2 regions of the Streptomyces sp. NPDC007157 genome follow, and region 2 is predicted to be linked to the other one. Evidence: riboswitches for the same ligand, from Rfam matches in the RefSeq annotation. Region 2 holds a riboswitch; the other holds the start of a gene.

Region 1 (5,919 bases), on a different contig from region 2:
TCCAGGGTGGACTGCTGGCGCGCCAGTTCGGCGTCGACGGCCGCCGCGACCTCGGGGTCGAGCTCGTGCAGGGGCGTGTTCAGAACGGACATCTGTTTCTACGTCTCCTCAGCCGGCGGTGAAGGCGGTGTACTCGTCGGCGGAGAGCAGGTCGGCCGGCTCGTCCGCGAAACGCACCTTGAACAGCCAGCCGCCCTCGAAGGGGGCCGAGTTCACCAGGGACGGGTCGTCCACGACGTCCTCGTTGATCTCGGTGATCTCACCGGAGACCGGCGAGTAGAGGTCGGAGACCGACTTGGTCGACTCCAGCTCGCCGCAGGACTCGCCCGCGGTCACGGTGTCACCGACGGCCGGGAGCTGGACGAAGACGACGTCACCGAGCGCGTTGGCCGCGTGCTCCGTGATGCCGACCGTCGCCACGCCGTCCGCGGCGGCCGACAGCCACTCGTGCTCCTTGCTGTAACGCAGCTGCTGGGGGTTGCTCATGGCCTGAATTCTCCTGTACGCGGGGGAGTGGTGGTGAAAGAGGACTGCTGGAAACACGTGTGAGCAGCGGAAATGTGCGCAGGGTCACGCGCCGCCGGGCTCAGTGTCCCCTTCTGGATCTGCTTCGGGGTCTACTTCTGGCGCTTGTAGAACGGCAGGGCCACGACCTCGTACGGTTCGTGGCTGCCCCGGATGTCCACGCCGACACCCGCGGTGCCCGGCGCCGCGTGCGCCGCGTCGACGTACGCCATGGCGATCGGCCTGCCCAGCGTGGGGGAGGGGGCGCCGGAGGTGACCTCGCCGATCACCTCGCCGCCGGCCACCACCGGGAATCCGGCGCGCGGCACCCGGCGGCCCTCGGCGACCAGGCCGACCAGCACCCGCGGCGGCTCGGCCGCGGCACGGTCGGCGGCCTCCCGGAGCGCCTCGCGCCCCACGAAGTCGCCGTCCTTCTCGAACTTCACCACCCGGCCGAGGCCGGCGTCGAAGGGGGTCAGCGAGGTGGTCAGCTCGTGCCCGTAGAGCGGCATGCCCGCCTCCAGGCGCAGGGTGTCCCGGCAGGACAGCCCGCAGGCCACCAGGCCCACCGGGGAACCCGCCTCGGTCAGCGCCTGCCACAGCCGCACCGCGTGCTCGGGCTTCACGAACAGCTCGAAGCCGTCCTCGCCGGTGTAGCCGGTGCGTGCGATCAGCGCCGGGACCCCGGCGACGGTGCCGGGCAGCCCCGCGTAGTACTTCAGGCCGTCCAGGTCGGCGTCGGTCAGCGACTTCAGGATCCCCGGCGACTCCGGTCCCTGGACGGCGATCAGCGCGTACGCGTCCCGGTCGTCCCGCACCTCGGCGTCGAACCCGGCGGCACGCTCCGTCAGTGCGTCGAGGACCACCTGGGCGTTCGAGGCGTTGGCCACGACGAGGTACTCGGTCTCGGCCAGCCGGTAGACGATCAGGTCGTCGAGGATGCCGCCGTCGGCCCGGCAGATCATGGTGTAGCGGGCGCGCCCGACGCCGACGGAGGCGATGTTGCCGACCAGGGCGTGGTTCAGCAGGGCGGCCGCCTGGGGGCCGGTCACGGCGATCTCGCCCATGTGGGAGAGGTCGAAGAGCCCGGCCCTGGTCCGCACGGCGACATGCTCGTCGCGCTCGGATCCGTAGCGCAGGGGCATGTCCCAGCCTGCGAAGTCGGTCATGGTGGCGCCGAGCGAGCGATGCAGGGCATCGAGCGCGGTACGGCGGAGTCCAGCGGAATCGGAACTGCTCATCGGTCGGTCGTCTCCCAAAGATCCCAGGGCATGACAGGCGAGGTCTGTCCTCCCCATCTGTCATCGGAACCTGAGAGGTTCGCCCTGACCACACCGGTGGTCACGGCTTGCACCTTGGGTGGGGCCACCGACACGGCGGCCCGCTTTTCAGATGTGCCTCGCCCGCGCGGTAACGGGGCCTGAGAGATTCAAGGGAGGGACTTGCTCCTTCGGCGCCCCAGCGAAGGCTGCTGAGGACTCTCCCGCGCGGATTCAAACGGCCGGTATGCAGTTGGCGGGCACATCATTGCATGCCGGGCGGAGCTTTGTAACAGGCCTGTGGCCGGAAGCGGACCGAACCGCGAGACACCGTGCATTACCTTCTCTTTACGTTAAGTGGGGAGAACCTTTCCTGAACCCCCAGGGAGGACGATCACGGTGACAAGGACCACGGCATACGCGACGACGGGCATCGCCCTGCCCGAGCAGCCGACGGCCCCGGCCCGCGAGCGGTGCGGGGAGCTCTCCCGCGCTCGGCCGCGCTCGCGCGGGGGGACCCCCATGGCGCCGGTCGTCCGCGATCTGCGCGACCGCGCCGGCCGCGGCCCGCACGGCCTGCTCTTCGGCCCCCGTGACCTGGTCGTGGTCACCGGGCTGCCGGGCAGCGGCAAGTCCACCCTGATGCACCGCACCGTCCAGGGCATCAGGATCGACTCCCAGGACACCCGCGACCGCTGGGACGCCCGCCTGGCCCGCCTCCTGCCGTACGCCCTCTACCGCCCGCTGGTCCGCCTCTCCCACTACGCCGGGCTGCGCCGCGCGCTGCGCACCGGCGAGGGCGTGGTGGTGCACGACTGCGGCACCCAGGCCTGGGTGCGCGACTGGCTGGCCCGCGCGGCCCGCCGCCGCGGCGGCACCCTGCACCTGCTGCTCCTGGACGTCACGCCCGGCACGGCCCTGGACGGGCAGCGCGAGCGCGGCCGGGGCGTCTCCCGGTACGCCTTCCTGCGCCACCGTCACGCCGCCGCCCGCCTGGTGCGCGCGGCGGAGAAGGGCGGGCTGCCCGAGGGCGTGGGCTCGGCGGTGCTCCTTGACCGGGACGCGGCGGACGTGCTGTGCCGGATCGCCTTCCGGAAGGCGGAGAAGCCCGCCGGGTGAGGCTTCCAGAGAGCGGACCGGGTCATGGGGTGAGGCATTGTCACAGCCACCCGCTAGCCTTTTCAGCCTCAGCAGCAGCGGTTTCCAGCAGGCGGTAGGCAGATGGACTATCCGGCGGACATTCCCGCGGACTTCCCGGCACAGGCGCACCCCCACCCGCACGGCGGTTGGCCCGGCAACGAGCTGGAGGAGGTCCTGTCGGCCTCTCTCGGCGTCCCCGAGGCGGCGGGCCGGCTCATCGAGGTACTGGGCCGCAGTTTCCTGTGGATCCCCCTTCCGGAGGGCGGCGGCCCGCACAGCGGCCCGCTGGATCTGCCCACCACGGAGATCGAGGGCCGGGTGTACGTCCCGGTCTTCAGCTCCGAGGAGCAGTTCCGCCAGGTGGTCGGCGCCCATCTGTCGTACACGATCGCCCCGGCCGTCGAGTTCGCCCGCGGCCTGCCGACGCAGGTGGGCATCGCCGTGAACCCCGGGGGAGTGGTGGGTGTCCCGCTGCCGCCGGAGGCGGTCGCCGAGTTGTGCCGGTCCGGCCGCAGCGAACTGGACGGCCCCGCCTCGGGCGGCCGGGTCCGGCTCTTCGAACCGGACTGGCAGGACGATCCGGTGGACTTCCTGGCCCTGGCCTCCGCCGAGTTCGCCCAGACCGGCGTGGTCGCCACGGCCCGCCGCTGCCTGGCCGTGGTCGAGACGGCGGACCCCGTGATGTTCGTGGGCGTCGAACTCTCCCAGTGGGAGGGGGACATCAGGGCGCTGCCCCTGGAGGCGCTGGGCAAGGCCCTCGGCAGGGTCCCGGTCAAGTGGCCGGTGAACCTGGTCCTGCTGGACGTGGCGGACGACCCCGTGGGCCACTGGATGCGGGAGAACGTCCGCCCCTTCTATCAGCACGGCCACTAGGAACGCCCCGAGGCGGCCGACCAGGGGCGTGTGGCCGTGCCGATCCGCGGCTCCGGCGGGCGGGGGCGGCCGGCCACCGGCCGGCCGCACCCGCCGACGGACAACCGGCCTCCATCCCCTCGGCCCTTAAGCTGTCTCCAAACGCGGGGCGACCTCCAACGCGGGGCAACTCAATGAAGGGGCGGTAACACGTGAGCGCCAGCGGCACCGCGGCGACCGGACAGGTCGAGCACATGCTGCGCCAGGTAACCCCCGGGCGCTACGACGCCTACGAGGCACTCCTCCGCGCCCTCGCCACGCCCTCCTCCGGCCAGATCTGGATGCTGCTCTGGCACGGTCAGGGCGGCTCCCCCGACGCCCAGTACGGGAACATGGAGGTCGACGGCCACGGTTACGCCCCCTGCGTGACCTCGGCCCAGGAACTGTCGGCGAGCGGCTGGAACCGTTCGTACGAGGTGGTCGACGGCCTCGACGTGGCCCGCACGCTCTATCCCGACCAATTCGGCCTGTGGCTCAACCCGCACGCCCCGGGCGGCGGGGTCGGCATCCCCTGGCTGGATCTGCGCCGGATCGCGACCGGCCTGGACCGCCAGCCCGCCGGGCCGCTGCGGCTCGCCGAACCGGCCATCGAGATCCCGCAGTTCTACGCGCTGCTGTCGCAGAACGCCCACCGTACGCTCGCGATCCGCTCGCTGCGGCGCGCCTGGGTGCAGCCTGCGCTCGGGGCGCCCTATCTCGCGATCGGGCTCGACGTGTACGACACGTCGCCGCCGGCCGTGGATTCGGTGCGGGCGATGATGCAGCAGTCCATCGGGGCGGTGCCGGACGGGCTGCCGGTGTCGACGGTCGCCATGACCGACGAGTACGACCCGGTGGTGATGTGGATGCGGGCGACCGCCCGGCCGTTCTACGACCGCGAGGCCCACGCGGCCCTGCCACCGGCACCGGCCGCGGGGTACGGCTATCCGCCGGCCCCCGGCGGCTACTGAGAGCATCGGTCCGCGTCTCGCCGAAGAGAGGCGGCCCCGGTGTTGTCGTACTGCGCGGGAAGGGCTTCACCGTGACGGCGTCGAACACGTCGTGGTGTTCTTTCTCATGGAGGCAGGCGTCGTCCGTGTCGAATGCCTCTGTTGTCTCTTTTGGGGCGGGAGCGAGTCCGCGGCATGCTGTGACCTGGGTCACTCGATGCTCGGCGATTCCGGGCGTGGGAGTGTGTCCGCGGCCGGATCTCCGCGTGTAGACCAGGGACTTTGGCCCGACGATATGACGTCTTGTCAGGCTTGCCCCTGTCCGACAGGTGTTACCCGTCGTTCGGATAACGAAACTTCATGCTCGTATCACGGTTGCGCATCCATTCACCGCCAACTCTGGTAACCGGTCACCGCAGCGTTGAAGACTCGCGCTCCAAGGGGTGTTCACCCCTGCTCAGGTGAGAGTGATCATGCCGCTACCAGCGGCAAGTGCAAGCCGGCTACAGCCGGTTGAGAGGGGTCCCTGCCAGATGACGGCACCATTGCACGAGCCGACCGCGGAAGCGGCCCCGAGCGCGGCCGAGGAAGCGGCGGCGGCGACCGCCGGCGAGAAGGCCGTTCAGGGGCGTTCCCTGGGCCGGATCGCCTGGGAGCGCCTGAAGCGGGACAAGCTCGCCCTCACGGGCGGCATCGTCGTGCTCGTCCTCATCGTGGTCGCCCTCCTCGCACCAGTGATCACCCACCTGCTCGGTCAGGACCCGGACGCCTACAACGAGAGCCTGATCGACCCGCTGTTCGGTACCCCCAAGGGATCTCTGGGCGGCATCAGCGGCGACCACCTGCTGGGCGTCGAGCCGGTCAACGGCCGCGACATCCTCGCCCGCATCCTCTACGGCGCCCGTGTCTCCCTCCTGGTGGGCTTCCTCTCCGCCGTCGTCGCGGTGGTCCTCGGCACCGTCCTCGGCATCCTCGCGGGCTTCTTCGGCGGCTGGGTGGACTCGCTCATCAGCCGCGTGATGGACGGCCTGCTGGCCTTCCCGCAGCTGCTGTTCACGATCGCCCTGGTCTCCGTCATGCCGAACAACATGCTGGGCCTGTCCGGGTCCAACGTGCGCGTGTTCGTGATGATCCTGGTCATCGGCTTCTTCGGCTGGCCCTACATCGGACGCGTG
Region 2 (5,919 bases):
GCGACACGGTGCTGGACGACGCGGGCATCGCGATCCCGGACGAGCAGGAGGACGAGGTGGAGAAGTTCCGCGAGTTCCTCGACCAGATCTCGCCCGAGGACTTCGGCACCAGCAGTCAGTGAGAGACCTGAGCGGCCCGTCACTCGCCCACCAGAGGGCGGTGACGGGCCGGTTCACTGCTGGTCACGGTCGAAACTCATGGGCAATTGCCAGCGGCCATTGAGAGCGTCCTACGGCTTCCCGCCAGAGCATTCGGCTAGCCTTTCCCCGCGGTGGGGCACGGGAAACCACTCCTGGGGTGATTATCACTCGGCGTGCCGAGTGTGGCGATCGTTGACGCACCCCTGGTGACTGCCTACCGTCGAGAAGGCAGGTCAAGGACGGAGGTCGGCGTGAGAAGCAGCGGCGACGGTATGGCTGGGGGTGCCCCGGGACGCGGTCTCGGGGAGAGCGGTCCGTACCCTCCCTCAAGCTCTCAACTTCGTTCGAGTTGGGGGGACCCCCAGCACGGCAGCACTGCCGGTCACGCTCCGCAGCGGCCGACGGCAGTGCCGAGCGGCGGAGGGGCGGCATCCATGACGACCGAGGAGATCGGCTACCGGGGGCCCACGGCCTGTGCGGCGGCAGGCATCACCTACCGGCAACTCGACTACTGGGCCCGCACCGGCCTGGTCGAGCCCAGCGTGCGGCCCGCCTACGGGTCGGGTACCCAGCGCCTGTACAGCTTCCGGGACGTCGTCGTCCTGAAGATCGTCAAGCGGTTCCTGGACACCGGGGTCTCCCTCCAGAACATCCGCACCGCCGTCCAGCACCTGAGGGAACGCGGTTTCCGCGACCTGGAGCGCATGACCCTCATGAGCGACGGCGCCACGGTCTACGAGTGCACCTCGCCCGACGAGGTGCACGCGCTGCTCCAGGGCGGTCAGGGCATCTTCGGGATCGCGGTCGGCGTGGTCTGGCGGGACGTGGAGAGCGCGCTCTCCCAGCTGCACGGCGAGCGCGTCGACACCGGGGAGACCCTGATCGGGCCCAACCCCGCCGACGAGCTGGCCCGACGCCGCAACAAGGCGGTCTGAGGTCCCGGCCCGACCTCCCCCGAATCTCTTGAGCCCTCTGTGATGCCCCGGCACGGTTGCGTGCCGGGGCATTGTCAGTGGTGTGGTGCAGCATCGGAGATGTGAGAAACGCGCCCACGATCCTGCATCTCGACATGGATGCCTTCTACGCCTCGGTGGAGCAGGCATCCAAGCCGAGTCTGCGCGGGAAGGCCGTGGTCGTGGGCGGGCTCGGACCGCGCGGTGTGGTGGCCACCGCGTCGTACGAGGCCAGGGTGTTCGGGGTGCATTCCGCGATGCCGATGGCACAGGCGCGCAGGCTGGCGCCGAACGCCGCGTATCTCGTGCCGCGCTTCGGGCTGTACCGGTCGATCAGCGAGCAGGTGATGGCGCTGCTGCACGAGCTGTCGCCGCTGGTGGAGCCGCTGAGCCTGGACGAGGCGTTCGTGGACCTGGAGGCGGGTGGGGTGGCCTGGGACGGCGGGTCGGCGCGGCTGGTGGGGGAGAAGCTGCGCGCGGACATACGGAACGCCACGGGGCTCTCCGGGTCGGTCGGGCTCGCCGCCTGCAAGATGCTCGCGAAGATCGCCTCCGAGCAGGCCAAACCGGACGGGCTGGTGCTGATCGAGCCGGGCACGGAGCGGGCGATGCTCGCGCCTATGCCGGTGCGGACCCTGCCGGGCGTGGGGCCGGCGACCGGGGACCATCTGCGGCGGGCCGGGATCACCACGGTCGACGAGATCGCCGAGGCGGGCGAGGACGAGCTGGTACGGCTGCTCGGCAAGGCCCACGGGCACGCGCTGTACGCGATGGCGCTGGCGCACGACGAACGGCCCGTGGTCGCCGAGCGGGAGGCCAAGTCGGTGTCCGTCGAGGACACCTATGACGTGGACATCCATGACCGGACACGGGTGGGGATGGAGGTGCAGCGGCTGGCCGACCGGTGCGTGCGCAGGCTGCGGGGGGCCGGGCTGTCGGGGCGGACCATCGTGCTGAAGGTACGGCGGTACGACTTCTCGACGCTCACCCGGTCGGAGACGCTCCGGGGGCCGACCGACGACCCGGCGGTGGTCCGGGAGGCGGCCGCGCGGCTGCTGGACTCGGTGGACACGACGGGGGGTGTGCGGTTGCTGGGCGTGGGCGTGTCGGGGCTCGCCGACTACACCCAGGAGGATCTGTTCGCGCAGGCGGCGGGGGAGGCGGCGGAGGTCCTGGCGGAGGAGGACGCGGCCGAGCCGGTCGCCGAGCAGGTGGTGGTGGCCGCCGAGCGGAGATGGCCCGCGGGACATGACGTCCGGCATGCCGAGTACGGACACGGATGGGTGCAGGGGAGTGGGCTGGGGAGGGTGACGGTGCGGTTCGAGACTCCGGGGGCGGTGGAGCCGGGGCGGGTGCGGACGTTTCGGGTGGACGACCCTGAGCTGGAGCCGGTGGATCCGTTGCCGTTGGTGTCGGGGGCTCCGGTGGACGGGGTGGGTGCGTGATCCGGCGTGGGGGCTGGGCGGGGTTTCGCTTGCCGGCGCTCGCCGGGTGCCTTCCCGGAGGGGCTACCCCCAGCGCCCACCCGTGCCGCCCCGGCGGCACGACTGCCCGCAGCTGGGACGTGTCCCTGTCGGGGGCGCGGGGCTGTACCGATCCGCGGCTCCGCCGCGGGGCGCGAGCAACCCCCACCGGCCCGCAGCTGAGCGTGGGCGGACCCGGCGTCGGTCTTACGCCCCCGTGTCCTCGGTTCCCGCCAGTTTCCCGAAGTGGTGGTCCGGGCGGTCGGGGGGTGGGGCGGTCGTGTCCAGGCCGTAGTGGTGGTAGAGCTGGAGTTCCTGCTCAGGGGAGAGATGGCGGCCCACTCCGAAGTCAGGGGCGTCCTTGATCAGGGTGCGCTCGAAGGGGACCTGGAGGGTGCCCTCGACCAGCTCACTCGGCTCCAGGGGCACGAACGCGTCCCGGGAGAACAGGCCGGTGCGTATGGCCGCCCACTCCGGCACCCCGGTCGCGTCGTCGAGGTAGACCTCGTCGATCGTGCCGATCTTCGTGCCGTTGCGGTCGAACGCCTTGCGGCCGATCAGGTTGCGCGGATCGATGTCGGTCTGCACGGGCCCTCCACTTGGTCGCAACTCATCCGTAAGCACTACAAAAGAGCACATTGAACGAGGCGGCCACTCGAAGACCCGTGCGTTGCCCTCGCTGGTAGGCTGGCAAGCGGCTGCTGACCCCGTGCGGGAGAGTCCTCCGGACAGACCGGAGGCGCCGAAGGAGCAAATCCTCCCCGGAATCTCTCAGGCTCACGTACCGCACGGACGAGGTCACTCTGGAAAGCAGGGCGGGCGTCGATGGCGTCCGCTCTCACCGACGGTGAAAGCCGGATCCCCTGGGCGTCCGGCGAAACTCTCAGGTTGAGATGACAGAGGGGGAGGCCGTCGGGGTGCCCGTGCCGGGGTACCCCTCGAAGGTCGCGTCAGACCAGGAGGCCTCCGCAATGACCGCCCAGCGTGTTCCGCTCTCAGAGCTAGAGCAGGGAATCCCCTTCGAGCAGCGCCATATCGGCCCCGACCACGAGGCCCGGGCCAAGATGCTCGCCCAGGTCGGGTACGGCTCGCTCGACGAGCTGACCGCCGCCGCCGTGCCGGATGTCATCAAGAACGCCGACGCCCTGGAACTGCCCGGCGCGCGCACCGAGGCCGAGGTGCTGGCCGAGCTGCGGTCGCTGGCCGACCGCAACCAGGTGCTCGACTCGATGATCGGGCTGGGCTACTACGGCACCTTCACGCCGCCCGTCATCCTGCGCAACGTGATGGAGAACCCCGCCTGGTACACGGCCTACACGCCGTACCAGCCGGAGATCTCACAGGGACGGCTGGAAGCGTTGCTGAACTTCCAGACCGTGGTCGCCGACCTCACCGGACTGCCCACCTCCGGCGCCTCGCTGCTCGACGAGGGCACGGCCGCCGCCGAGGCCATGTCCCTGTCGCTGCGCATGGGCAAGAACAAGAAGGGCGTCTTCGTCATCGACGCGGACGCCCTGCCGCAGACCGTCGCCGTGATCCGGACGCGGGCCGAACCGACCGGGGTCGAGGTCGTCGTCGCGGACCTGAGCGACGGGATTCCGGCGGACCTCGCCGCGCGTGAGATCAACGGCGTGCTCGTCCAGTACCCCGGCGCCTCCGGTGCCGTACGCGACATCAAGCCGCTCGTCGAGCAGGCGCACGAGCTGGGCGCGCTGGTCACCGTCGCCGCCGACCTGCTCGCGCTGACCCTGCTGACCTCGCCGGGCGAGCTGGGCGCCGACATCGCCGTCGGTACGACCCAGCGGTTCGGTGTGCCGATGGGCTTCGGCGGGCCGCACGCGGGCTACATGGCGGTGCGGGAGAAGTTCGCGCGCAGCCTGCCCGGCCGGCTCGTGGGCGTGTCCGTGGACGCCGACGGGCACAAGGCCTACCGGCTCGCGCTGCAGACGCGTGAACAGCACATCCGCCGGGAGAAGGCCACCAGCAACATCTGCACCGCTCAGGTGCTGCTCGCCGTGATGGCCGGCATGTACGCCGTCTACCACGGGCCCGAGGGCCTGCGGGCCATCGCCCAGCGGACCCACCGCTACGCCACGATCCTGGCTGCGGGGCTCACGGCCGGCGGGGTCGAGGTCGTGCACGGCGCCTACTTCGACACCCTCACCGCGCGGGTGCCCGGCAAGGCCGCCGAGGTCGTCGCGGCCGCCCGGCAGGGCGGTGTCAACCTGCGGCTCGTGGACACCGACCACGTCTCCATGGCCTGCGACGAGACCACCACGCGGGCCCAGCTGGGTGCCGTGTGGACGGCGTTCGGGGTCGAGGGCGACGTCGAGGCGCTGGACGCGGTCGCCGCGGACACGCTGCCCGAGGCGCTGCTGCGCGAGGACGGCTACCTGGGCCACCCCGTCTTCCACGACCACCGGTCCGAGACCGCGATGCTGCGCTACCTGCGCCGGCTCGCCGACCGTGACTACGCGCTGGACCGGGGCATGATCCCGCTGGGCTCCTGCACCATGAAGCTCAACGCGACCACCGAGATGGAGCCGGTCACCTGGCCCGAGTTCGGCCAGCTGCACCCCTTCGCGCCCGCCGAGCAGGCGCAGGGCTATCTGACGCTCATCCGTGAGCTGGAGGAGCGGCTCGCCGAGGTCACGGGCTACGACAAGGTGTCGCTCCAGCCCAACGCCGGGTCGCAGGGCGAACTGGCCGGGCTGCTCGCCGTACGCGCCTACCACCGCGCCAACGGCGACGAGCAGCGCACCGTCTGCCTGATCCCCTCCTCCGCGCACGGCACCAACGCCGCCAGCGCCGTCATGGCCGGGATGAAGGTCGTCGTCGTGAAGACCGCCGAGGACGGCGAGATCGACGTCGAGGACCTGCGGGCGAAGATCGAGCAGTACCGCGACCAGCTCGCCGTGCTGATGATCACGTACCCGTCCACGCACGGCGTGTTCGAGGAGCATGTCGCGGACATCTGCGGTCAGGTCCACGAGGCCGGCGGCCAGGTGTACGTCGACGGCGCCAACCTCAACGCCCTGGTCGGGGTCGCCAAGCCGGGTCACTTCGGCGGCGACGTCTCGCACTTGAACCTGCACAAGACCTTCTGCATCCCGCACGGCGGCGGCGGCCCGGGCGTCGGTCCGGTGGCCGTCCGGGCTCACCTCGCGCCGTACCTGCCGAACCACCCGCTCCAGCCGGCCGCCGGCCCGGCGACCGGCGTCGGACCGATCTCGGCCGCGCCGTGGGGCTCCGCGGGGATCCTGCCGATCTCGTGGGCGTACGTCCGCCTGATGGGCGGCGAGGGGCTGAAGCGCGCCACCCAGGTGGCCGTGCTCAGCGCCAACTACGTCGCCAAGCGGCTG

Evidence for each region. Region 2 has a riboswitch for glycine ahead of gcvP (aminomethyl-transferring glycine dehydrogenase). Riboswitches for the same ligand answer to the same signal wherever they lie in the genome.
Region 1: it holds a riboswitch for glycine, as region 2 does, so the genes downstream of both, gcvT (glycine cleavage system aminomethyltransferase GcvT) here and gcvP (aminomethyl-transferring glycine dehydrogenase) in region 2, are expected to answer to the same signal.

Annotation. Positions count from the first base shown of each region.
Region 1 is NZ_JBEYFE010000009.1:42,501-48,419, forward strand. It holds gene glyA (serine hydroxymethyltransferase) at 1-92, opposite strand, end outside; gene gcvH (glycine cleavage system protein GcvH) at 109-486, opposite strand; gene gcvT (glycine cleavage system aminomethyltransferase GcvT) at 618-1,745, opposite strand; glycine riboswitch at 1,903-2,000, opposite strand; gene ABZ642_RS18305 (AAA family ATPase) at 2,157-2,882, shown strand; gene ABZ642_RS18310 (enhanced serine sensitivity protein SseB) at 2,985-3,776, shown strand; gene ABZ642_RS18315 (enhanced serine sensitivity protein SseB C-terminal domain-containing protein) at 3,968-4,765, shown strand; gene ABZ642_RS18320 (ABC transporter permease) at 5,278-5,919, shown strand, end outside.
Region 2 is NZ_JBEYFE010000051.1:7,860-13,778, forward strand. It holds gene ABZ642_RS45215 (bifunctional nuclease family protein) at 1-122, shown strand, start outside; gene ABZ642_RS45220 (MerR family transcriptional regulator) at 393-1,076, shown strand; gene ABZ642_RS45225 (DNA polymerase IV) at 1,178-2,539, shown strand; gene ABZ642_RS45230 (PRC-barrel domain-containing protein) at 2,765-3,145, opposite strand; glycine riboswitch at 3,260-3,354, shown strand; gene gcvP (aminomethyl-transferring glycine dehydrogenase) at 3,529-5,919, shown strand, end outside.